DNA from 4 places in the Acetobacterium sp. MES1 genome. Region 2 is predicted to be linked to each of the others. Evidence: riboswitches for the same ligand, from Rfam matches in the RefSeq annotation. Region 2 holds a riboswitch; each other region holds the start of a gene.

Region 1 (5,529 bases), on a different contig from region 2:
AATTGGGATACGCTATATAAGATTTGCTGTAATGGAAAAAGCAATTTTTAAATTCCTTTTTCAGTCTGATAAGTTTGCTGATAAAGAATTGCTCGAAATTATACGAGACGAAGAACTTCGACCCGTATTAGAGATTTTATCCCAGGCTATTAGATTGTCACCCGGTCAGGCTGAGGCGTTGTTCGAGCAAATCTTTTTTATGGTTCATGGTATTGCGAGCTTGTTGGCGAATAATCAAATGACCTTTGATGAAGCACATATTCTGAATTTGTTAAAGGTGGGTTTTAAAGGGGCCGTACTAACTTTGAAAGCGGGGGAAGAGAAAAATGACAAATATATTTAAAAAGAATCCGTTAGCATTTGCGTTGGTGTGGATTGCCATTTATGTAGTTCTGTTTAGTCTGGCTGATTCCCTGTCCGATTCGGTAGGTATCCGATCATGTTTCTCAGCGATGCTGGGGGGGGCTATTTCATTTCTGTTGTTTAGGTGGATTCGGCGAAATGAATTGCAATCGTACTATGGCCTTTGTAACGTTGCAAGGGGCGATTTTAAAAGATATCTGTTTTTTATTCCGCTGATTATCATTGCCAGCGTCAATTTATGGGGTGGAGTAACGATCCGATATCCGCCACTTGAAACGATTCTGGTATTTGTCACGATGCTTTTTGTTGGTTTTATTGAGGAAGTGATCTTTCGCGGTTTTTTATTTAAAGCGATTTTACAAAAAAGAGCAAGGTTGGCAATAATCATATCGAGTGTCACGTTTGGGATTGGACACAGTGTTAATTTATTAAATGGAGCTGAATATTGGCAAACCTTTCTCCAGATTGGTTATGCCATTGCCATCGGGTATTTGTTTACCATTCTTTTTATCAAAACTGGCAGCTTGCTGCCTGGTATTTTTACCCATGGAGTTTTAAATGCCTTCAGTGTTTTTTCAGGACAATCAACTTTTGAACAAGATACAGTGGTAAGTGTTGTGCTGATTCTTATTAGCCTTGGGTATGCCGCTTTTTTAAAAAGGTTACCACAAAAAACTTGCGCAAGCGACAAACAACACTGTCTGGATCAGTAAAACTGTATCGGTATGGTGATTTAACACAAAGAAAGGAATCGTTATGAAGAATCGGAAAAATCTTGAAGTCATCAGTCGTTCGTTTGAAAATAATGGTCTGATGCCTAAACGGCATACTGGATTTGGGGAGGATAGTTCACCCCCTTTTGAATTAAAAAATTTGGCTCCCGAAGCGGTATCAATAGCGATTATTATGGATGATCTGGATATTCCTTTAATTGAGGCCTATAATCATTGGTTGATCTGGAATATTCCCAAATCAGAAACGATTTCTGAAAATATACCCTATGGTTCGATTGTGCCCGTGCTGGGTGACGCAAAACAGGGATGCGGATATGGCCGTAACCGTTATCGGGGACCGAAACAGCCGGTTTTCGTCAGGAACAGTCATCGTTACTTATTTCAATTTTATGTACTTGATTGTTTTTTGGAGCTTGACAGCAGTGCCCGAAAAAAGCAGTTGCTTGAAGCGATGAACGGACATATTATGCAACAGAGCAGTATTACTGGAATTTATCAGCGATAACTGAAAATAAAGAAAAATTAGAACAGAGCGCCAATACTGATCAGATAAATTAGACGATTGTTCATTAAGCGAGATACAACTCTGCTTTTTAAGAACAGGCACGATTGATTTTGCCAGTTTTAACAATGAATATGATGAATCAGAAAGAAAAATTTTGTTAATCTGTTGACAATTGTCAATAAATTCGCTATGATTAATACAACTTAACAGATATACGATTTATGGTGCCTTACAAAGGAGAATAGGGAATCAGGTGAAAATCCTGAACGAACCCATCACTGTAATGGTTTTGTTTTTGCAGATGCCACTGGAAACGGGAAGGCGCAAAAACAGATAAACCAGAGTCAGGAGACCTGCCATGAATTGATATAGTATGAAACGACGGTAAAGTTTCGGCTATCCTTAGGATTACCCTGGGATAGTCGAAACTTTTTATTTTGCGCGAAAGCATAAAGCCGTGTGAAGAATTTGGGAAATGAAGTTTTATTAAGCTCGCTTATAAAAAATTTCATTTTTCAAATTCTTCATAGGGCGTAGCCCGCGACGAAGGTCGCAGCGCAGCGAAGACCGGAGTGCACGGTCTTATACCAAACGGCAGTAATTTTATGCGTAGCAAAGACCGGAGTATTCGGCTTTATACTAAAACCGTCATTTTAAAAAAATTCAATCACGAGGCCATTCCATGATACCGATCATCCAATTGGATATTACAGCGCTGACATTTCCCGACGAACCGGAACCAGCGCTTAAAAACATCAAACTAAATATCAATGAGGGCGAATTCATTGCCATTACCGGTGGTGCGGCATCGGGTAAATCGTTATTGCTTCATGCGATTACATCGGCGGCGCCGAAGTTTTATCCCTGTGAACTGGATGGAACGGTGACGGTAGCGAATCGGGATGTGTCAAAGATACCACTTTGCCAAATGACTGACTATCTGGGCTATATGATGCAGGAGCCGCAAAACCAGATGGTCAATCGTCGGGTTGGCGATGAACTGGCGTTTGGGGTTGCGAATCTCAATTTGAGTCAGGATGAAATTGAGTATCGGGTTAATGCGGTCATGGATTTTCTCGGAATCCGGGCATTTTCAGATCGGACAACCGATGCCCTTTCCGGCGGACAAGCCCAGAAGGTCGTGCTGGGGAGTATTCTGGCAATGAAAACCCCGATCCTACTACTGGACCAACCCACGGCCGAACTGGATCCCAAAACCAGCTCGGAACTCTATCGGCACCTGGGGCGGTTGAACCGGGAGAAAAAGGTGACCACCCTGGTCGTTATGGATAAATCTGGTGCAGTTTTGAAAGATGCCCATCGGGTGCTTGTAATGGAAGCTGGGACGGTCAAAGATTTTCTGCCGGTTGGTGAATATCAGAAAAAATATGGCTGCCGGAAAACCAATCGCCGGGCGAAACCGATCCAAGTGGATGAGCGGTTCGACGTGATTAAGTTAAGCGGTGCATCGCATACCTACAAAGGTGGGATAATCGGCTGTCAGCCGCTAAATTTTAGTCTGAAAAAAGGCGATTTCACAGCGGTCATCGGCCAGAACGGTTCCGGTAAATCCACCATGCTCAAGCTCATTGAAGGATTGGTCAAACCAACCTCGGGCTCGGTGGAACTATTTGGAAGTCCGGTGACCAAGAAAAATGTGGGCGAACTACGGCGCCGGATCGGGTTTCTGTTTCAGAACCCCGATGATCAGATCTTTTGCAGCTCGGTACGCGATGAAATCAGCTATGTTTTAAAAAATAAGAACCTCAGTGCGCAGCAAATCGAACAAAAGATTCAAGAAACCTTGGCTCTGATCGGCCTAAAAGGATTGGACGAAATCCATCCCCAGCGGTTAAGCCGGGGACAGCGACAACTATTGGCCTTGGGGTCAGTGGTCATTAATGACCCCGAGTTGATCATTGCTGATGAACCGACCTCCGGCTTAAACAGTGCCCAGAGTCAAGTGGTCATGGAAAAACTGGCCCATCTCAGCAGTCAGGGAGTCACCATTTTGCTGGTAACCCATGATTTGACTGAAGCCAGAGATTTTGCCAATCGGATTGTGGTGATGCACAACCATCAACTGGCTTTGGAATTTAAAGCCGAAATAATAGACAATTATCTGAACGAATTGGCTCGATTGGAACTCATCGAAGGAGGCGATTTTAAATGTTTAATCTAAAAGAACTGGATCCGCGGCTTAAACTGACCTGGTGTCTGTTTCTTGTGCTGACCGCCCTGATGTCGCGCAGTATGCTTCTCAATGGCATTCTGCTGGGGGTGATCCTGATTTCTGAACTGCTCTCGGAGAAATCGTTGAAAGCTTTTAAAATGCTGTCAATTGTGTTGCTGATTATCGGCACCCAGGTATTGATTATCAATCTGATCTTTGGGCGTGAAGGTGAGCTGCTTTATTCCTGGGGGATGCTGCAGATTTACAGCGGCTTTATCGCCACTTCCATGCTGGCTTTTTTAAGAATTGGTATCATCTCATTTTCGGCCTATCAGTTCGGGGTTCATACCGATCCTATGGATATGGCTCAGATGCTGATTCACTGGCGGATTCCTTATCGCTATGCGATGCTGGTGCCAATGGTAGCCCGGTTTTTTCCGGTGATGATTGGGGAATACCAAGCTATTTGTGACAGCCAGTCGGTCCGGGGGGTACCCAATGATACCGTAATTGAGAAAATCCGCAACCTGCCGGCCTCAATTTTACCGCTGATGTATCGAGCCATGCGGATATCCAGTGATGCGGCGCTATCGGTGGAACTCAGAGGCTACGGCCGCCATACAACCCGAAATTTTCAGAAAAAAATCAATCTCCGGCCACTCGAAGGAATGACCATCGTCTGCCTGATGATCGGGTTTGGCGGAGTCTTGATTAAAACCATTTTATAACAGTTAAAAAACTGCATAGATAAAAATTAATTTATACAAAAAAGGAGTATAACATGCAAAACGAACAAGCAATTGGGAAAAAAAGTATTTTTAAAACGGACACCAAATCTTTAATTGGTGCCGTCATCATGGGGATCGTCTTTGTGATCGCCTGCCAGATTACCGGCCAGATCGATAACATGCTGCCCTGGGGGAAAATGGGTATGTTACTGATTAATGGAACGGTTTGGGCATTCTTTACCGGGATTCTGACCCTGCTTTACAGACAGCCCGGCGGACTGATTGCCGCCGAAGTGGAAGCCTTGATTTCAATCATGTATACGCCCCTTTGGCCAACCTTTATCTTTGCCAATGGCATTGCGTCCATCTGGGTATCCTTCGTGGCGGTAAAATGTGACATGACCAAATGGTCGCATCACATTCTGGCTCAGGGTGGCGTTTGTGTTTTAGGAAACGCCATTGTGGGAGTGGGTCTGGTTTTCATTCTTGGTCTGCCGGTAGGTGTTGCGGCGGTATCCAGCCTGATAACCATTGGTGTAACCTGGCCATTGGCAACATTGGCAGAAAAGAAAGTTTATGATGCATTATTAAAATCAGGAATGGTAAAATAATCCATAAAATCAAAATAAGATAAAGAAAAATCAAGTGCTTTGGTATCTGTTTTAGAAAACAGGTGCCAAAGCAATTTGTAGTTTTATAAGTAGCTAATGTGATCATTCAGAAAATTACCAATTTCAAAAGAGCCGAACAATCGTTGCTTTGATGTTGGTTTGCGCAACCAGAATAAATCGCCAGGCGAGTTTATTCTGGTTCACGGGCAGTCGCCAACTACAAGCAAGCTTGTGATTGGCTCGTTGCCTTCGCGAAAACAATTTTGTAACGTGTAGGCGAACAGTCGTTAGACTGTACGCCGTACAGTGTAGAAATTGTTTAGCGCAAATCGGCAGCGAAGCTCACGGCAGTTTCATAAGCGTTAAAGTTTATTTACAATTTAAGGAGAAAGCGAAGATGAGTCAGGATTTACGG
Region 2 (5,529 bases):
GCCATGGGACTCAGGAAGCAGGGGCCCCGAGAAATCTGGGCTTATGATTTAAACCCGTCGGTGATTAAAAAGGCCTTGGATCAGGGCGTGATTGATCAAGGGGTCTGGGACTCAGCGGGGCTTCAAAAAATGCTGCCCCAATGCGATCTGGTGTTTATCTGCCTGACCCCAATGGACACCCTGGCTTTTTTAGCCCTGTACATGGAAGACTTCAAGCCGGGGGCGATTGTCACGGATATTATCGGGGTCAAAGAAGTGGTCTTTAAAAACCTCGGCAATCTGTTGCGCAAAGATATCGATTATATTCCCGGACACCCGATGGCGGGCAGTGAAAAAGAAGGCTTCGGCGGGGCCGATGATCGGATCTTTAAGAACCGGAATTATATTTTGACCCCCTTACCCTCCAATCAGCCGGAGAATATTGGGTTGATCCGGGACATTGTTACGGATCTGGGTTTTAATCATATTGTTGAAACCACCACCGAAATTCACGACCAGAAAATAGCCTTCACCTCCCAGCTTTGCCATGTGATTGCGGCGGCCCTGGTTGATTGTGAGGATGATCTGTCGATTACTGATTTTGAGGGCGGCAGCTTTGGTGATCTGACCCGGATTGCCATGATCAATGCCCCCATGTGGACGGAATTGTTTATGTGCAACCGTAAAAATTTGCTTGATCAGATTGAGAAATTTGAGACCAGCCTGGCTGCCATGAAAGACATGATCCGTTTGGATGAAAAGGAAGAATTGATTGATCGACTTCAATCAGTTCGGGAAAAACGCATTGCCATGGGGGAGATTCGGGCGGCGAAAAGCTTAAAAAATCTGTGAGTTTGCTTAAGAGATGCGCTGTGAAAACTATTACATCAGCCTGAAAATGATTACGCTATTGACTTAATTGAATATGGGAGTATACTCTAGGTAAAGAAACATTTGAAATCATAATTTTTAGTGGGAACAAAACGAAGAGGGTAAAAGTTAAATAAATAATTGGAGCAAAAAGATCATGAAATTATGTCATCTGCCATCCCTTGGTATGAGAAACATAAAAACGGTGCTGGCAGTATTCATCTGTGTGGTGGTATTTGCAATAATGGGACCGGAGTTTAATCCACTGTTTGCTGCAATTGCAGCGGTGCTTACCATGGGGCCGAGCATTGAAAATTCCATCGAAACTGGTTGGAATCGGATATTGGGAACCATCTTTGGTGGAGCAGCGGGACTGCTGGGCATTTTTGCCGCTAACTTAATTCCTTATGAATTTGCCTATGTGGCTATTATTCCGCTGGGTATTATGTTACTGATCTATCTATGTAATAATTTTCATAAAGCAGGTGCCATTGTTATTACCTGTGTGATGTTTCTCAGTGTCATGACCACCTATCCCCAGGACGCTGGCAGCTACATGCTGGCAATGTTAAGGCTGCTGGAAACAGCATTTGGGATCATTGTGGCGTTTTTAATCAATCGTTTTATCAAGGTTCCGGAATGCGACGAAAAGTCAGCTGATGAGGGATCAGAAACAGAAAAAGAGCTGGTCACCGAGGCAGAAAAACCGGGTAATGACCATCAGAAGTTTAAAGTATCAAGTTTTTTGTATATGCTATTCAAACCATAGGTTTTACGTTTATTCTGGATTTTTGTGACGTCTGGACAAACTAAAATATAATTACCCCTCCCCTTAAAAAAGAGACCACCCGAATACCAGGTGGTCTTTTTTTAGTAAAAAAAATTATTTAAGATGACCGATTACCGTCAGTTTTGCGTTGAAGACCGCCGCCAGTTCGGGTAAGGCAAAAGGTTTGATACTGGCAATTACGGTGGTGGCCGGACCGGCAGAATCCACTACATTCAGATTATTGGGCATCGCTTCAAATTGGTACTGATGAATGGCGGCAAGATTGGTGGCTTCGTATAAAATTCCCTTGGAGCCGCAGGGGACAATCTCATTAACAGCGGGATTTTCGGTTAAGGTTTTAAGATCCTGATAATCGGCGATTTCCGGATCACCTTCGAGAACAAGAGCGGCCCCGAATTTGGGTTTGCCAATGCAGATCACTAAATCCCCGGGTGCAGAGGGGGTGATTCGTAATCGCTTGGCGATGCCCACAACAAAAATGCCAAAGCCGGTCATACAGGTTTTGAAATTTTCTTCAGTTGAACCGTTAATGGGTAGTTCCCCGATGCCAGCCCGCGCCAGTTCTTCCTTAATTCCCTGGATCAGGGCAGCGCCAGTGGGCTCCATTTCACCGACGATGGTGTTGGAAAGACTGATAATCTCGGTGCCGCAGGATAGCAGCTCAAAAAGACAGACCCGGGCGGCAAAAATCGAAATATATTTTGTAGGAACACACAATTCGTCCCCGGGCTTCTCTCCGACACCACCACTGCTGTCACAGGCCGTGACCAGGAGGGTATCGGGAAGCTCAAGGACCGACAGGTCACGATATTGATAAGTTTTCATCAGATCCTCCTTTGGGGGATTGGTTTGCTAATAGTGAAAGTGTCCTGGGCTTGGTGAGTCATTTGGTAATAGCGGCAGTAGGGTAAACACTAGCCAGTTAAACCTGGGTTGAGGTTACCGAAGCGACCTGATTTTTAACTGACAGTGGTAAGGCTTTAAAGATCAGAGCGGCAATCAGAGCGTTGATGCCGCCGACCAGCGCCAGGGGAAACATCATTGCGATAACTCCAGGCCAGGTTAACATTGGAATCAGTAGCGGCGAACACAGTAACAAAAGGATCGGGCCGTTACAGACGGCGGCAACGATAACGCTGACAATCAGAGCGACAATTTCGCTACTGGCCTTTTTAACAAAAACATAAGTATACCAGGTGGCTACCATGATTAACCCCATTCCCAGGCCAATGGCCAGGTGAACCGGTAGGGTCATCGGGAATCCCGAGGTAAGGGCGGTTAAAAGATGACCAATAATCGCAATAATTGCGCCCGCCACAGGGCCCATCAGCAGGGTGCCTAAAAAAGCCGGTAGTGAATCAAAGGCAATGGTGCCAAAAACTTTTAACTGGGCGCCTACAAAAGAAAGGGCAATTAAAAGTGCCATAAAAACTAATTGTCGGGTGTTGATTTTCATAACGAACTCCTTGATTTTTATTATAAAGCATTTGATGGCCAAAGAAAAGACGAACCGATTCCGGTGCCAAACAAAAAAGCCCACATCCAATACAGATGTGAACTTTACCGTCGTCCAAATGGAATCATTTTTGGCAGGTCTCCTGAGTCCGTTTCATCGCATCTTGTCCCTTCCCGTGAGGTGGTGATGACAAGTGCTCCAACGATACAGTGGTGGGTCCCTACAGGATTTTAACCTGTTTCCCTATTCTCCTTTTACAAGGCACCAAAAAAGCTTTATTTACATGGAAGCATAATAGCATATCCGGGATTGGCTTGTCAAATTAAAATTGACCGGGACTAATAATCAATACAAGCAAAAAAGCAAAGCGGGAATGAAGAATTCCAGGATTGGGGGTAAATTCTGGTGTAAATCAAACCCGAAAAAACCGGACCAACCGAAAATTATCGCCAAATATTCCAGCTATAATTCATTGTCTAAAACCCTTGGAGTATGATACAATACAGCTCAAAATGATTAATACTATGAGGTATAAAAATTGATTCTAATGATCGACAACTATGATTCTTTCACCTATAATTTAGTCCAGTATCTGGAGGGACTCAATGAAACGGTGATCGTAAAAAGAAATGATAAGATCACTCTCGACGAGATTGCTGCGATGGCACCGTCGATGATTGTTTTATCACCGGGGCCATGTACGCCCAACGAATCCGGCATCTGTCTGGATGTGGTTCACCGTTTTAAGGGACAAATCCCGATTCTGGGAATTTGTCTGGGACATCAGATCATTGGTCAGGCCTTTGGCTGTACGATTACCAAAGCGCTGGAGCCAGTGCATGGCAAGGTTCATGCCATTGCCCATGACAATGTCGGAGTCTTTGACGGTCTTAATAATCCCCTGAAGGTGACGCGCTACCATTCTCTGGTGGTGGAAAACCGGGATATTCCCGATTTTTTTGAGATTACCGCCAGAACCGATCAAAATGAGATTATGGGGATGCGCCATAAGGATTATCATATCGAAGGGGTGCAGTTTCATCCTGAAGCGATTCTCACCGAAATGGGCATGGAATTACTGGATAACTTTTTTCAAGCGACAAAAGAAAATGGTGTGCGATGCTAATACAAGAAATAAAAACCGACCTAACAAGTTTTGAAAGCTATCTTTTATTTAAGGATGAGCCCTACAGTTTCTTCCTCGACAGCGGGAGAGACCCGGACAGCTTGGGACGTTATTCATTTATCGGCGGGGATCCGCTGCTGGTCTTTACCAGCAAGGATAATGACATCACCATTAAAACCAAGACGGAGACGAAAACGGTTACTGGCGATCCTTTTGATGAACTGCAAAAACTATTAAAACAGTATAAAATGGATTATTCATCGCCGTTTCCGTTTATTGGCGGGGCGGGCGGGTATTTTGGCTATGATCTTTGTCATCATCTGGAAGCCTTCCCCCGGACGGCAGTGGATGATGTTAATGTCCCGGATTGTTTTATGGGCTTTTACGATGGCATTGTGATTATCGATCATAAAGAAGAAAAAACCTATGCGGCGGCTCTGGGGATTGAAGAAAACGAAGCCGATATTGTCAGCCGCTTAGCCGCTCGATTTGCCGGTGATCCCAAGGTCGCCATTCGTTCGGACTTTAAAATCAATGAAAATCTGGAATTCCGGGGTAATTTTACCAAACCGGAATATCTAAAAGCCCTGGATGCGGTGCATGAATATATTTTAGCTGGAGATATTTACCAGACCAATCTGACTCAGCGCTTTAATGCTGATTTACAGTTAAGCCCATTGGAATTATACAGTGAACTTAGAAAAATCAACCCGGCTCCCTTTGCCAGCTATATTGATTTTGGGGTCGGTCAGATTGTCTCCAGTTCGCCGGAGCGTTTTATTCTGGTTCAGGGAAAAAACATTGAAACCCGACCGATCAAGGGCACCATGCCCCGGGGCAAAACCCCGGAAGAAGATGCGGCCAATCGTGAGACCCTGGTCAACAGTGAAAAGGACAAAGCCGAGCTATTGATGATTGTCGATCTGGAACGGAATGATCTCGGTAAAATTGCCAAAACCGGCACCGTCAAGGTACCGGAATTGTTTAAGCTGGAAGAATATCAGACCGTTTTTCACCTGGTCTCCACAGTGACGGCCGAACTGAAGGACGAATTGGATGCCATTGACTGTGTCAAGGCGACCTTCCCTGGTGGTTCAATTACCGGGGCACCAAAGATTCGGGCGATGGAGATTATTGATGAATTGGAGCCGACCCAGCGAAACATTTATACCGGTTCGATTGGCTATATTGGTTTTAACGGTGATCTGGATCTGAACATCGTCATCCGCACGATTGTCTGTAAGGATGGCAAAGGCTATTTTCAGGTCGGCGGCGGAATCGTCTGGGATTCCGACAACGAGTCCGAGT
Region 3 (5,529 bases), on a different contig from region 2:
TGAGGTGGTTTTTGCCGGGTATGAGACCGATACGACGATTCGTGAAATGAACCGTCACTTAAATCAGCAGTTTCTGCCGTTTTCGGTGGTACTGTTTAATAAAAGCGAAACCGATCTCAAAAAGATCAATGAGTTTGCCGTTAATCAGCAGATGATTCATGGCGAACCGACTGCCTATATTTGTAAAAACTACCGTTGCGAGCAACCGGTGAATGATCTTGAAAGCTTTCTTAAAATTATAAAAGACTGATTAAGATCAGGAAAAATGGGGTAGAACAGAAGCATCACGAGAAAGGCAGGAACGATAATGAACTATCAAAAGAAGGATCAGGAGACCTTATTAAAGACCTTGACCCCGGATCAATATGCGGTGACTCAGAAAAATGCCACCGAACCACCGTTTCAGAATGAATACTACAATGAATACCGCAAAGGAATTTATGTGGATATCACCACTGGCGAACCACTTTTTTCATCCAGCGATAAATTTGAATCGGGCTGTGGCTGGCCCAGTTTTTCCAAACCGATCGATCCCAAAGCGGTCAAAGAACTCAGTGACACCAGCCTGCGGATGAAGCGGACTGAGGTTCGTAGCGTCACTGGTGACGCCCACCTGGGTCACGTCTTTGAGGATGGTCCGATCACCACCGGAGGCTTGCGCTACTGCATTAACAGTGCGGCGCTGCGTTTTATTCCAGCCGAGGAAATGGAAGCCCAGGGTTATGGCGCTTATTTAAATTTGCTTGAGTAGTTTAGTATAAGATCGTCAAAGGACGAGGTTAATAAATGATGAGAGGTGAAGAAATGAATAGTATTGAATTTGCAATTAAGATGGAACGTGACGGCGAAGCATATTACCGTGAACAAGCAAAAAATAATCAGGACAATCCGTTAAATGCGGTGTTTTTATTATTGGCCGAGGACGAAAATGGTCACGCCGTATTGCTAAAAAATGAGCTGGCAAAAATAAGTTACGATTTAGCTGATAATGAAGCATTGGTAGATACCAACAATGTTTTTAAAGACCGGGGTGATTTTAAAAACAAATTCGAAAAAATCCCCAATCAGCTGGATGTCTATCGGATGGCTCTGCAAATGGAAAAGGACAGCATCGAACTCTATCAGAAATTTTATCAGGAATCAGCAGATGAACAAACTAAAAAACTGTTTGGTTACCTGGTCAAGCAGGAAGAGAATCATTATAAAATCTTTGATAATCTGATTACCCTGGTCGAACGTCCGGAAGAATGGGTGGAAGACGCCGAATTTGGAGTCCGGGAAGAATACTAAAATAAATCATTTCAGATTAACGGTATTAAAAAATAAATGGGCTGGACTACCTTCATTTGAAGAATGGTTTAGCCCTTTACTTATGAAAAAAATAGTCAAGAACGAAAAAAATTGTTAAGATAGTGCTACTATTAAAGTTAAAAGTGAAGGAGTATAAATGGCAGTTTATTTATTTGATCAAATGGAAGAATTTTCAGATGAACTTTTTAAACGCAGTCTGATGCTGCTTCCTGACGAACGGCAGCAAAAGGCAACAGCGTATCGGCAAAAGCTTGATCAGAAATTGTCGGTATTGGGCTATGTTTTGCTGAATTACGGGTTAAAAAATGAATATGGTATTTCGGAAAAGCTTCGCTTTTGTTATTCGGCCAAGGGCAAGCCATATTTAAGCGACTATCCCCAGATCCACTTTAATCTCAGCCATTGTAAAAATGGAGTAATCTGTGCCATTCATACCAGTGATGTCGGGGTCGATATTGAAACCGTGGCGGCCTATGATGGCCAGCTGGCTGAATATGTCTGTAACGAGCAGGAATTAAAATTGATTAATAAAAGCGATAACAAGGCCCTGGCTTTTACGAAAATCTGGACTAAAAAAGAAAGTTTGATGAAAAAAACAGGGGCCGGTCTGAGGGATGATTTAAAAACAATTGAGTCCATCGATTCAGAAGCCATCACATTGGTTGACCCTGATGAAGCCTATGTGTTTTCCATCGCCGGAATGTCATTGGCCGAGCTGGGTTTAAGGACGGAACGATTCAGAGCGTAAAATCGCTGGGATAAAAAATACGTGACAAAACTGGAAAAATTTGATATAGTACTATAGAATTAAGAAAATAATAAGAATTAAATAAATAAACAGGTGTCGGCTGTAATCAATGTATTATAAGCCGGTGAAAAGGGAAGAGGGGTGAAAATCCCCCGCGGTCCCGCCGCTGTAAGAGACGAGTTTCTCCAGGAATGCCACCAGAAATGGGAAGGCAGGAGGCAATGTTGACGCTCAAGCCAGAAGACCTGCCTGTTTGTATATCTCAAACTCTACGAGAGATGGAGGAGGTTTATTTTTGTGCGCATTTTTGCGGCCTCATTGTCTTGTTTAGAGATAATGAGGTTTTTTTGTGCAAAAATATAAATGAGAGTGATGGAGGAAGATGTCAAAAGTATTAGTAATAGCCGGGACAACCGATGCCAAGACTGTAATTGCGAGACTATTAGAAAATAACCATGACACGGCCGTAACCGTTACAACCCGTCTGGGTGCCGGGATGTTGGAGGAATTTAAGAATCTGGATATTTATCAGGGAAAACTCAATAAAGATCACATTACTCATTTGATCAGAACCCTAAAACCAACCTGTCTAGTTGATGCGGCCAATCCCTTTTCGTCAGAAATAACCCGAAATGCCATCAATGTCTGCAAATTTGAAAATCTGCCCTACATTCGTTATGAACGGGAGCGGGTAAAATACGAAGATGATCCGGATATTACCGTTGTTAAGAGCTATGGGGAAGCCTGTGATGTTCTGATGAACTGCCAAGGAAACATTCTGTTGACTTTGGGCAGTAACAGAATTGATATTTTTAAAAGAATTCCGGACTATTCAAAGCGGGTCTATCTGCGGGTGCTGCCGGACTGGAAGGTTTTAAGTAAATGTGAAAGCCTGGGGTTCAGCCCCAAAAACATCATTGCCATCAAAGGGCCCTATAACGAAGCCCTGAACATGGAACTCTTTAAATACTGCCAGGCAGAGGTGTTGGTGACCAAAGAAAGCGGCAACATGGGTGGCGTCGTGGATAAGATTAACGCCGCTAAAAAGTTGGGCATGAAGATCATTCTGGTTGATCGCATCGAAGAGCAGTGCAGTAATAAATTCAGTTCGGTTGATGAGTTGATTGAATGTATCGATCGTATCGATACGGTTAATTAGCGCTGGCAATGGACCGAAATCATAGATAAAAGAAAGGATGGGCGCAGATGGAGAATAGTTCAGCTAAACGGATTGGTTATGTCCGAACGAATGAAAAAAGCGATAACAGCCATCATCATTACAAGCATCAGCATCAAATCGGTCATAAACACGGCGAAGGATCAGCCATTGATTATTACGCCTATGCCTCAAAAATCAGAGGCTGGAACCCCAGCTTTAAAGTGGTCTTTTCAGTATTGACCCTATTGTTGTGCATTATTCTCAACAATCCCCTGGTTTCGATTGCTGTGATTATCAGCATGGCTTATTTAACGGTTATTAAAGGTGGGCTGCCACTGGGGGCCTATCTGTCGGTGCTGATGATTCCGCTTACCTTTATCATTTTGGGCACCGTTGCTATCGGCATTGATTTTTCAAGCCAGCCAATTGGTCCATTCAATTTCTATCTCGGCTTTGGTTATCTGTATACGTCGGTTGCCAAGCTTCTGGAAATGGTGTTTCTGATGCTGAAAGTGTTTGGGGCCATCAGTGCGATGATCATGATGACCCTATCGACACCGTCTTCTGAAATCATTGGGGTGCTGCGAAAAGCCCATGTACCCAAGCTGATCATTGAACTGATGAATCTGATTTACCGCTATATTTTTATATTGTTGGACGTATTTAACAACATGCGCAATTCCGCCGATTCCCGGCAGGGTTATTGCGATTTTAAGACCTCCTGCAAAACCTTTGGCAATGTCGCCAGCAATATGCTGGTACTTTCCCTTAAAAAGGCCAATGCCTATTATACCGCCATGGAAGCCAGAGGCTATGAAGGGGAGCTGGTTTTTCTGGAGGATGAAAAACCGTTTCAGATCAGTCAGGTGATCTACGCCGTCGGGTTTATGCTTTTTCTGCTGCTGCTTTGGTATGTTACAAAATAAGGATTCAATTTGAAAGGTCAATCGATGAGAGAGCCAATACTTAAAGTCAATAATCTTCATTACAGTTATGGAACCGGTAACCCGGCCCTGAAAGGGGTCAGTGTCGATATTTACAAAGGCGAAAAGATTGCCGTGATTGGCTCCAACGGCTCCGGAAAATCGACGTTTTTTCTTAATGCCAATGGGGTGCTGAAGGCCGATCATGGCGAAATCAGCTATCAGGGTACCGTCATTAATAAAAAGAATTTAAAAGAACTCCGAAAAAACATTGGCATTGTTTTTCAGGATGCCGATAACCAGATCATTGCCTCCACAGTGATGGCTGAGGTTGGCTTTGGTCCGATGAATTTAAAACTGCCCCGGGAAGAAGTAATCCATCGGGTCGATGAGGCCCTGACTTACATGAATATTCTCGATTTTAAGGATCGTCCACCCCACTATTTGAGTGGCGGCGAAAAAAAGCGGGTCACCATTGCCGATATTATTGCCATGAAATCCGAAGTGATTATCTTTGATGAACCGACCGCAGCCCTGGATCCCCTCAATGCTCAAATGCTGGAAGATGTGCTGGTCAAGCTGGGGCAAGAAGGCAAGACGATGCTGATCTCCACTCATGATGTCGATTTTGCCTACCGTTGGGCCGAGCGGGCGATTGTTTTTGATCGGGGGAAAATCATCGCCGATGGGACACCGCTGGAGATTTTTAAAAACCGGGAAATTCTTAAACAGGCCAATCTGAAGCGGCCGACGATGTTGGATGTCTATGAAATGCTGGTGGATAAAAAAATGGTTAAGAACAGCGACGATTATCCCACCAGTCCCGAGGAATTAAAGGTTCTGCTGGAAAAACAATTCACATTATCCTGAAGCATCGGCGCCGGTGTCCCGGCAAATCAAGACCAAAAATGCGAAATTGATTAAGCCGGTTTTGCAAAACTTAATATGAGCGCGCAAGAGTTTTGCAAACCCTTAATAATAGATAAAAACAAGAGGAGGAAGAGTGAAAAATAACGTTGGTTTTTGGGCGACTTAAACTAAGGGTAGCCCCTTGAAAAAATTAAAGTGTTAAATTAAGCATCAGTTATCGTTGCATTTAACCAATGACGAAGTATCGTAGCCTTGAGATTCAAGGTAAGCAAAGACGTTTTTATCATTCAGAATGACTTTATGCTGATTGAAATGCGGATCCATCAATTCCGAATAATCAGTGGGATTAAAAGATTCTTTTTTAATAACCATATGATAGATGCAGATCAACATCATGCGTGCAATCGCAATAATGGCTTTTTTATGACCACGACGTTTTTTAATACGACCATATTTGATTGCAAAATAAGGTTGTTTTTTGCTCCTGATTGCAGCAAGAGCACATTGAACCATTAAGG
Region 4 (5,529 bases), on a different contig from region 2:
GCGTGATACCAGTCGCTTCCATGGCCGCCTGCACCCGCTGATCGATTTGCTCCGCTGCCATGCCCATGTTTCGCAGGGCAAAGGCCACATCGTCATAAATGCCGGAATAAAAGACCTGCTTATCCGATTCCTGGATGACCAGCCCAATCGATTTGCGAAATTCATAAAGTTTTTTTTTCTGATAGGATAAAGGTTGATCCTTAAAAAAAACGGTTCCCCCGGTCGGCTTGAGTAGCCCAATCAAGGCCGACATCAGGGTCGATTTGCCGGCCCCGTTTTCGCCGATCAGGGCGATGCAATTGCCCCGGCTGCCGTCAATCGACACCCCCTTGAGAGCGATGGTGCCATCTGGATATTGATAGGTTAAATTTTCTGTTTTAATCATTTTTAAGACCTTTCCGATAGCTTACATGAAAGTCTCCCTGGTATTGCTTCAGCTCCAGGGTTTTTGTCATTTCCTCGTAGCTCTGGATGGCCATGAGAAATAAATTGCTTAACATCATTGCGATGGATTGGAGTGCAACTCTTACATTACGGTAGCCAAACCGCAGTTCCTGCGCAGTTGCCATCAGTTTTATTTTGTCCCAGTAATCAAAGATGAAGCGGTAGGTTAAAATAAATATTTCTAAAAACGTATTACTGATGTGAGCTTTTTTCATGACTCCGGCGATCTGCATTACCGGGGTGGTGTAAATTAAAAAAAGCATACAGGAAACACCAGCCATAGCTCGGCAAAAAACCAGACTGGCCAGCACCAGATTGGTGGTGGTGATGCCGATGGTGAACTGGGAAAAGTTAACGGCCCATAAATAATCGCCGCCACCTTTTGAGATCGTAAACAATAACGCCAGGGCTCCGGGAATAACAAAGAGCGAATCAAAAATCAAGGTATGTAGATAAATCCGTACCGGAATTTTTGCCCACAGCAGGGTACAACCCACCATAACACCAAAAACCCCTGCCATATACAGGGGTTGATTGATAAAAAAGACTGACAGGAGCATGACCAATGAAACCACTACTTTGACAGTAGGATTGGCATTACTGAGTTTATTGGTATGGGCAAAACGATCAATCATGTCCGTCTCCTTCTAAAGATGCTGTTAATATTTGGCTAAGCTGATTTATCAGCCTTTTCATTTTTTTTCGATTTTTTATAAAGATAGAAAAAGCAGATTCCCAGTCCGCCGACGCCTAGCAGCTGTTGGAAATGAAATAGGTTTTCTTCCAGATCGCCGGGATCAAACAAACTTTCAAACCAGGGCACATAATTTTCATCGATTGTGGTGATAGCTGTTCCGGCGGCATCATCGGCTCCCGAAAATTCAGCGTCCGGCAAAGCAATCTGAGGGATAACAATCAGGGCGCCAATCAGCAAAACCAGAATAACTTTAGTTATCAGTGAGAGTTTCATTGGAAATAATCCCCTTTTCTTTATATTGGTAAATAGCATTAACTACCAGGACGGTTAAAATACCTTCGATAATGGCCAGCGGTATCTGGGTAATCGCAAAGATACTTAAAAACTTAACCATTGAAGCGGCAATCCCGCCAACCGGATCCGGGAAAGCCAGGCCCAACTGGATGGAAGTGGTTACATAGGTTGCCAGATCGGCTAAACACGCCGCCAGAAAAACGGTTAAGGCCTTCGGCACGTTGAGTTTTGACAAACCTTTGTAAATCCCATAAGCCACAAAAGATCCCACAATTGCCATTGAAAAGGCATTGGCGCCCAGGGTTGTCAGTCCGCCATGAGCCAACAGCAGCGCCTGAAACAATAGCGCAATGGTACCAACCACTACAGTGGCAAAGGGACCCAGTACAATGGCACCCAAACCAATCCCGGTCATATGTGAAGAGCTGCCAGTTACCGAAGGAAGTTTAAACGCTGATAAAGCAAAGGTGAACGCCGTGGCAATGGCTAACAGCACTTTTTGTTCGGGTTTATCTTTAAATATTTTTCCCACCTGATATAATCCAAATGCGATAAACGGTAGGGAACATATCCACCAGAAGACTGCCCAGCCAATCGGCAGAAACCCTTCCATGATATGCATGGCGTTGACTGGCTGTGATGCCAGAACGACCATAAAAAACACAATACCGGCAACGGTCATGGTTCTTTTTGCTTTTTTCATCTTAACGATCAACCTCCATATTTTTATAACCTCTTGAAAAAACCTTTCCGAAAAAAAAACCTTTTACCCACATTACGATGGGAAAAAAGGTTTCATCATTATACGTATTCATCAATTCGATAACTAAACGCCAAAGAACCAACTTTTGTTAATGTTACTAACTTCCCTTTTCCCTGGAAGGACACTTTAGTACATCATTTTAGTAGGTTTCCTGACTTATAGCGTTTATTCCCCTTGCCTTCCCAGACAATACGTGCCCAGTGACATATTAAGGAGACATAACTAATTACAGTGACCGGATCGTTCTGGATTCTAACCAGATTCCCTCAATGAAATTTTCATCCTAAATGATTTTTTACATTTCTTATTTAATTGTGTTTATATTATAACATGGATATGACAAAAGTACAGGTTTTTTTAGATGCCTTAAGGCTAAAAAACGGCTTTCCTGAAATCACTGCAGATAATTTTTTAGTTAGCGTTCTATCACTCGCAATCAGATCCCAAAAATGATACAATAGAGCAGCATATTTGTAATTCTTTAATGGTAAAGAGGTGGTATGATGAACAACATTAAATTCAAGCGAACCATACCGGTTGTGTTCGATTTATTAAATGCCGAAGATGATCCTGCCCAAATATTATATTATCAAAATCTAATCACCTGTATGTGGGCGTCGCCCCTTTTATTTTTGGGCGCCCTGGCCAATATCATTGTTGTGTACTTTTTTTGGGACGGCAATTTATTTGAGGTACTGTTAAACAGCGGGATATTTTTATTGCTGGGGCTAAGCTTTGAATTCATTTCCCGAAAAGAATTGGCCATCAATTTATTTGATCATCTCGTTTCACTCACCCAATCCATCACTCTGGCTTTTATCGTCGTCCAATACTACCAGATTATCGGTCCGGCAGTATGGTCTGTTTCGTTTGTGATGATTATCCTTTCACTGATGCGATTAAAAATAACGATGCTTTATTACATTGCCATAACCACCTTTGTCTGCGGCTTGTATGTCACCTTTTTGTTGCCAGTTGACGGATTTCTTTTTAGCCCGGTTTATTTTTTAATTCAAAATCTGCTGTTCTGCTTTATTTTCTGCCTGGCTTCAGCAACTTTTTATCTGAATTTGAATCGCTATGATAAAGCCGTGGTTCGTCTGAATGCGGTTACTTCGCAAAAAGAAAAAATTGCCCGGCTCTACAAAAAACTAATCCTTACCAAAAAGACACTGACCGTTCAGAATCAGGAACTTCAGGCCTTCAATGAAGAAATAAGGAAGAACGAAGAACGGCTCCATTTTCTGGCGTATTACGATGGTCTGACCGAGCTCCCTAATCGCAAAATGATTCTGGAACGCTTGCATCTGCTCGTTAATCTTTCCGAAAATGAAAAGGCATCCTTTTTTATTGTCTTTATCGATCTGGATAATTTTAAAAAAATCAATGATACCATGGGCCATCTCTATGGTGACGACTATTTAAGGTATACTGCCAAGCGTTTGAAGGAGCTCGTTCATGAAGATGATTTACTTGGCCGATTGGGCGGCGATGAATTTGCCCTGATCATTCAGCGGAATATCAAAGAAGATGCTGCTTACAACTACGTGGAAAGCCTGCGCAATGAACTATGTGATAAAATCAAAACCAGCTGCTCAGAATTTAAAGTCAGTGCCAGCTTCGGTATCTCGGTCTTCCCGCAGGATGGCAAGGATCCCATTGAGCTGCTTAACAGTGCCGATACCTCAATGTACAAGGCCAAAGAGCTGGGCCGCAATAACATTCAATTTTTCAGACCGGACATGAAAGAAGAAATTCTTAATAAGATTCAAATGGAATCCCTGCTCTTGAAAGCCTATGAGAATAAGGAATTTTTCATTGAGTATCAGCCTCAGTTTAATGCCGAGGATCATCGCATCCGCGGCTTTGAAGCCCTGATCCGCTGGGACTCCCCCCACTATGGCCGGGTTGCTCCGATGAACTTTATCCCCCTGGCTGAAGAAATGGGGCTGATCATCGGCATCGGCCACTGGGTGCTTCTGACCGCCTGTCATAAATTCAAGGAACTGGATATGCGTTTTGATCAGAATCTCTGCGTCTCGGTGAATGTCTCGGCGGTGCAAATGCGGGACAAAAACTTTGTCGACACGGTTAAAAACGTTCTTTCCGAAACCAGCATGGATCCCAGGCAGTTGGAACTGGAAATTACCGAATCCCTCTTTATCGATAACATCGAAGAAACCATTGACATGCTCAATGAAATCAAAGCGTTAAATGTCCGAATTTCCCTGGATGATTTTGGCACCGGGTTTTCGTCCCTGAGCTATCTAAGGCGGCTGCCGATTGACACCTTAAAAATTGACAAATCCTTTATTGATGATCTCTCCGATCAGGATTCCTCAATCCGCATTGTCGGCGATATCATTTCACTTGGTCATAACCTGGATGCCCACATTGTTGCCGAAGGTATTGAAAACAGCACCCAACTGGACTATTTAAAAGCCAACAACTGCGATTGCATTCAGGGCTTTATGTTTGGCAAACCCATGAGCGTTAAAGACATGGAAGCACTACTTCAAAAAAATCCCCTGAAATAGGAAACGCACAAACTACCGTACCGACCAATTGTTAATCTGTTGTTCGCTGCGGGATCGGACAGGCTCTGCCATGTCCGCCCCGATGCGTAGGGTCTGACCCCTAGGTCACAACATGATGTAACAATTGTCGGTACTAGGTTATCTTTTTTGATAGTCAAAAATCCCCTGAAATCGGGGATTTTTTAGTTGCCGCAGTTGTTCTTAATGAATCATCTTATAGTATGATCTGGCGGTGAGCAGATAGACGCCGGTATAAACCAGGGCATAAACGACAACACCAGCCAGAGTGCATAAAAAGATCAGCGTTACGTTGGTCAGCCGGAAGGCAGCCAGCATTTTGGTGATCACCGGGAAGGCAAAAGCCACATGAACAATGGCACCGGCCAGGGGCAAAAAGAACACCATCAGAATCTGCTTACGGATGGTTTTTTTAACCTCGGTTTTATCCATTCCCACCTTCTCCATGATCTCAAACCGTTCACTGTCTTCATAGCCTTCGGAAATCTGTTTGAAATAAATAATCAACACCGTGGCCATCATAAAGAGTGATCCTAAAAATACCCCCAGAAACAAAAATCCACCAAAAAAGAAATACAATTCCGTCAATGCTTCATACAGGTTTTGGATGTTGATATCCGGATTGCTCTGGGTTATCGCTGTCCGCAAATTAGCCGAAAAGGTGTTGAGGGTGTCCTCGTCCCCATCGAGATTAAACATCAGGGCATGAAGAGTGGTCTGGGGATCATCGTCATTCTTCATGGTCTGATAAACAGCTTCCATGACGGCATCATCTT

What was found. A riboswitch is a leader RNA that binds a small molecule or an ion and turns the genes downstream of it on or off. The one in region 2 is predicted to bind cobalamin.
Region 1: another riboswitch for cobalamin. It lies ahead of BI182_RS03065 (ABC transporter ATP-binding protein); the one in region 2 lies ahead of BI182_RS07065 (ECF transporter S component).
Region 3: another riboswitch for cobalamin. It lies ahead of cobK (precorrin-6A reductase); the one in region 2 lies ahead of BI182_RS07065 (ECF transporter S component).
Region 4: another riboswitch for cobalamin. It lies ahead of BI182_RS03500 (energy-coupling factor ABC transporter permease); the one in region 2 lies ahead of BI182_RS07065 (ECF transporter S component).

The regions. Positions count from the first base shown of each region.
Region 1 covers NZ_MJUY01000010.1:22,122-27,650, forward strand. Annotated here, with positions in the region: gene BI182_RS03050 (TetR/AcrR family transcriptional regulator) at 1-343, shown strand, start outside; gene BI182_RS03055 (CPBP family intramembrane glutamic endopeptidase) at 327-1,076, shown strand; gene BI182_RS03060 (YbhB/YbcL family Raf kinase inhibitor-like protein) at 1,120-1,602, shown strand; cobalamin riboswitch at 1,808-1,977, shown strand; gene BI182_RS03065 (ABC transporter ATP-binding protein) at 2,285-3,784, shown strand; gene BI182_RS03070 (energy-coupling factor transporter transmembrane component T family protein) at 3,772-4,503, shown strand; gene BI182_RS03075 (hypothetical protein) at 4,557-5,114, shown strand; gene BI182_RS03080 (UbiD family decarboxylase) at 5,512-5,529, shown strand, end outside.
Region 2 covers NZ_MJUY01000017.1:33,543-39,071, forward strand. Annotated here, with positions in the region: gene BI182_RS07050 (prephenate dehydrogenase) at 1-831, shown strand, start outside; gene BI182_RS07055 (FUSC family protein) at 1,007-1,618, shown strand; gene BI182_RS07060 (hypothetical protein) at 1,733-2,464, opposite strand; gene BI182_RS07065 (ECF transporter S component) at 2,562-3,095, opposite strand; cobalamin riboswitch at 3,211-3,379, opposite strand; gene BI182_RS07070 (anthranilate synthase component II) at 3,634-4,221, shown strand; gene pabB (aminodeoxychorismate synthase component I) at 4,215-5,529, shown strand, end outside.
Region 3 covers NZ_MJUY01000006.1:68,783-74,311, forward strand. Annotated here, with positions in the region: gene BI182_RS01730 (thioredoxin domain-containing protein) at 1-250, shown strand, start outside; gene msrB (peptide-methionine (R)-S-oxide reductase MsrB) at 308-751, shown strand; gene BI182_RS01740 (ferritin-like domain-containing protein) at 805-1,290, shown strand; gene BI182_RS01745 (4'-phosphopantetheinyl transferase family protein) at 1,448-2,059, shown strand; cobalamin riboswitch at 2,134-2,326, shown strand; gene cobK (precorrin-6A reductase) at 2,442-3,218, shown strand; gene cbiQ (cobalt ECF transporter T component CbiQ) at 3,266-4,144, shown strand; gene BI182_RS01760 (energy-coupling factor ABC transporter ATP-binding protein) at 4,169-5,011, shown strand; gene BI182_RS01765 (IS110 family RNA-guided transposase) at 5,222-5,529, opposite strand, start outside.
Region 4 covers NZ_MJUY01000011.1:41,983-47,511, reverse strand. Annotated here, with positions in the region: gene BI182_RS03515 (energy-coupling factor ABC transporter ATP-binding protein) at 1-385, opposite strand, end outside; gene cbiQ (cobalt ECF transporter T component CbiQ) at 378-1,079, opposite strand; gene BI182_RS03505 (energy-coupling factor ABC transporter substrate-binding protein) at 1,115-1,414, opposite strand; gene BI182_RS03500 (energy-coupling factor ABC transporter permease) at 1,392-2,138, opposite strand; cobalamin riboswitch at 2,323-2,500, opposite strand; gene BI182_RS03495 (putative bifunctional diguanylate cyclase/phosphodiesterase) at 2,699-4,735, shown strand; gene BI182_RS03490 (FtsX-like permease family protein) at 4,937-5,529, opposite strand, start outside.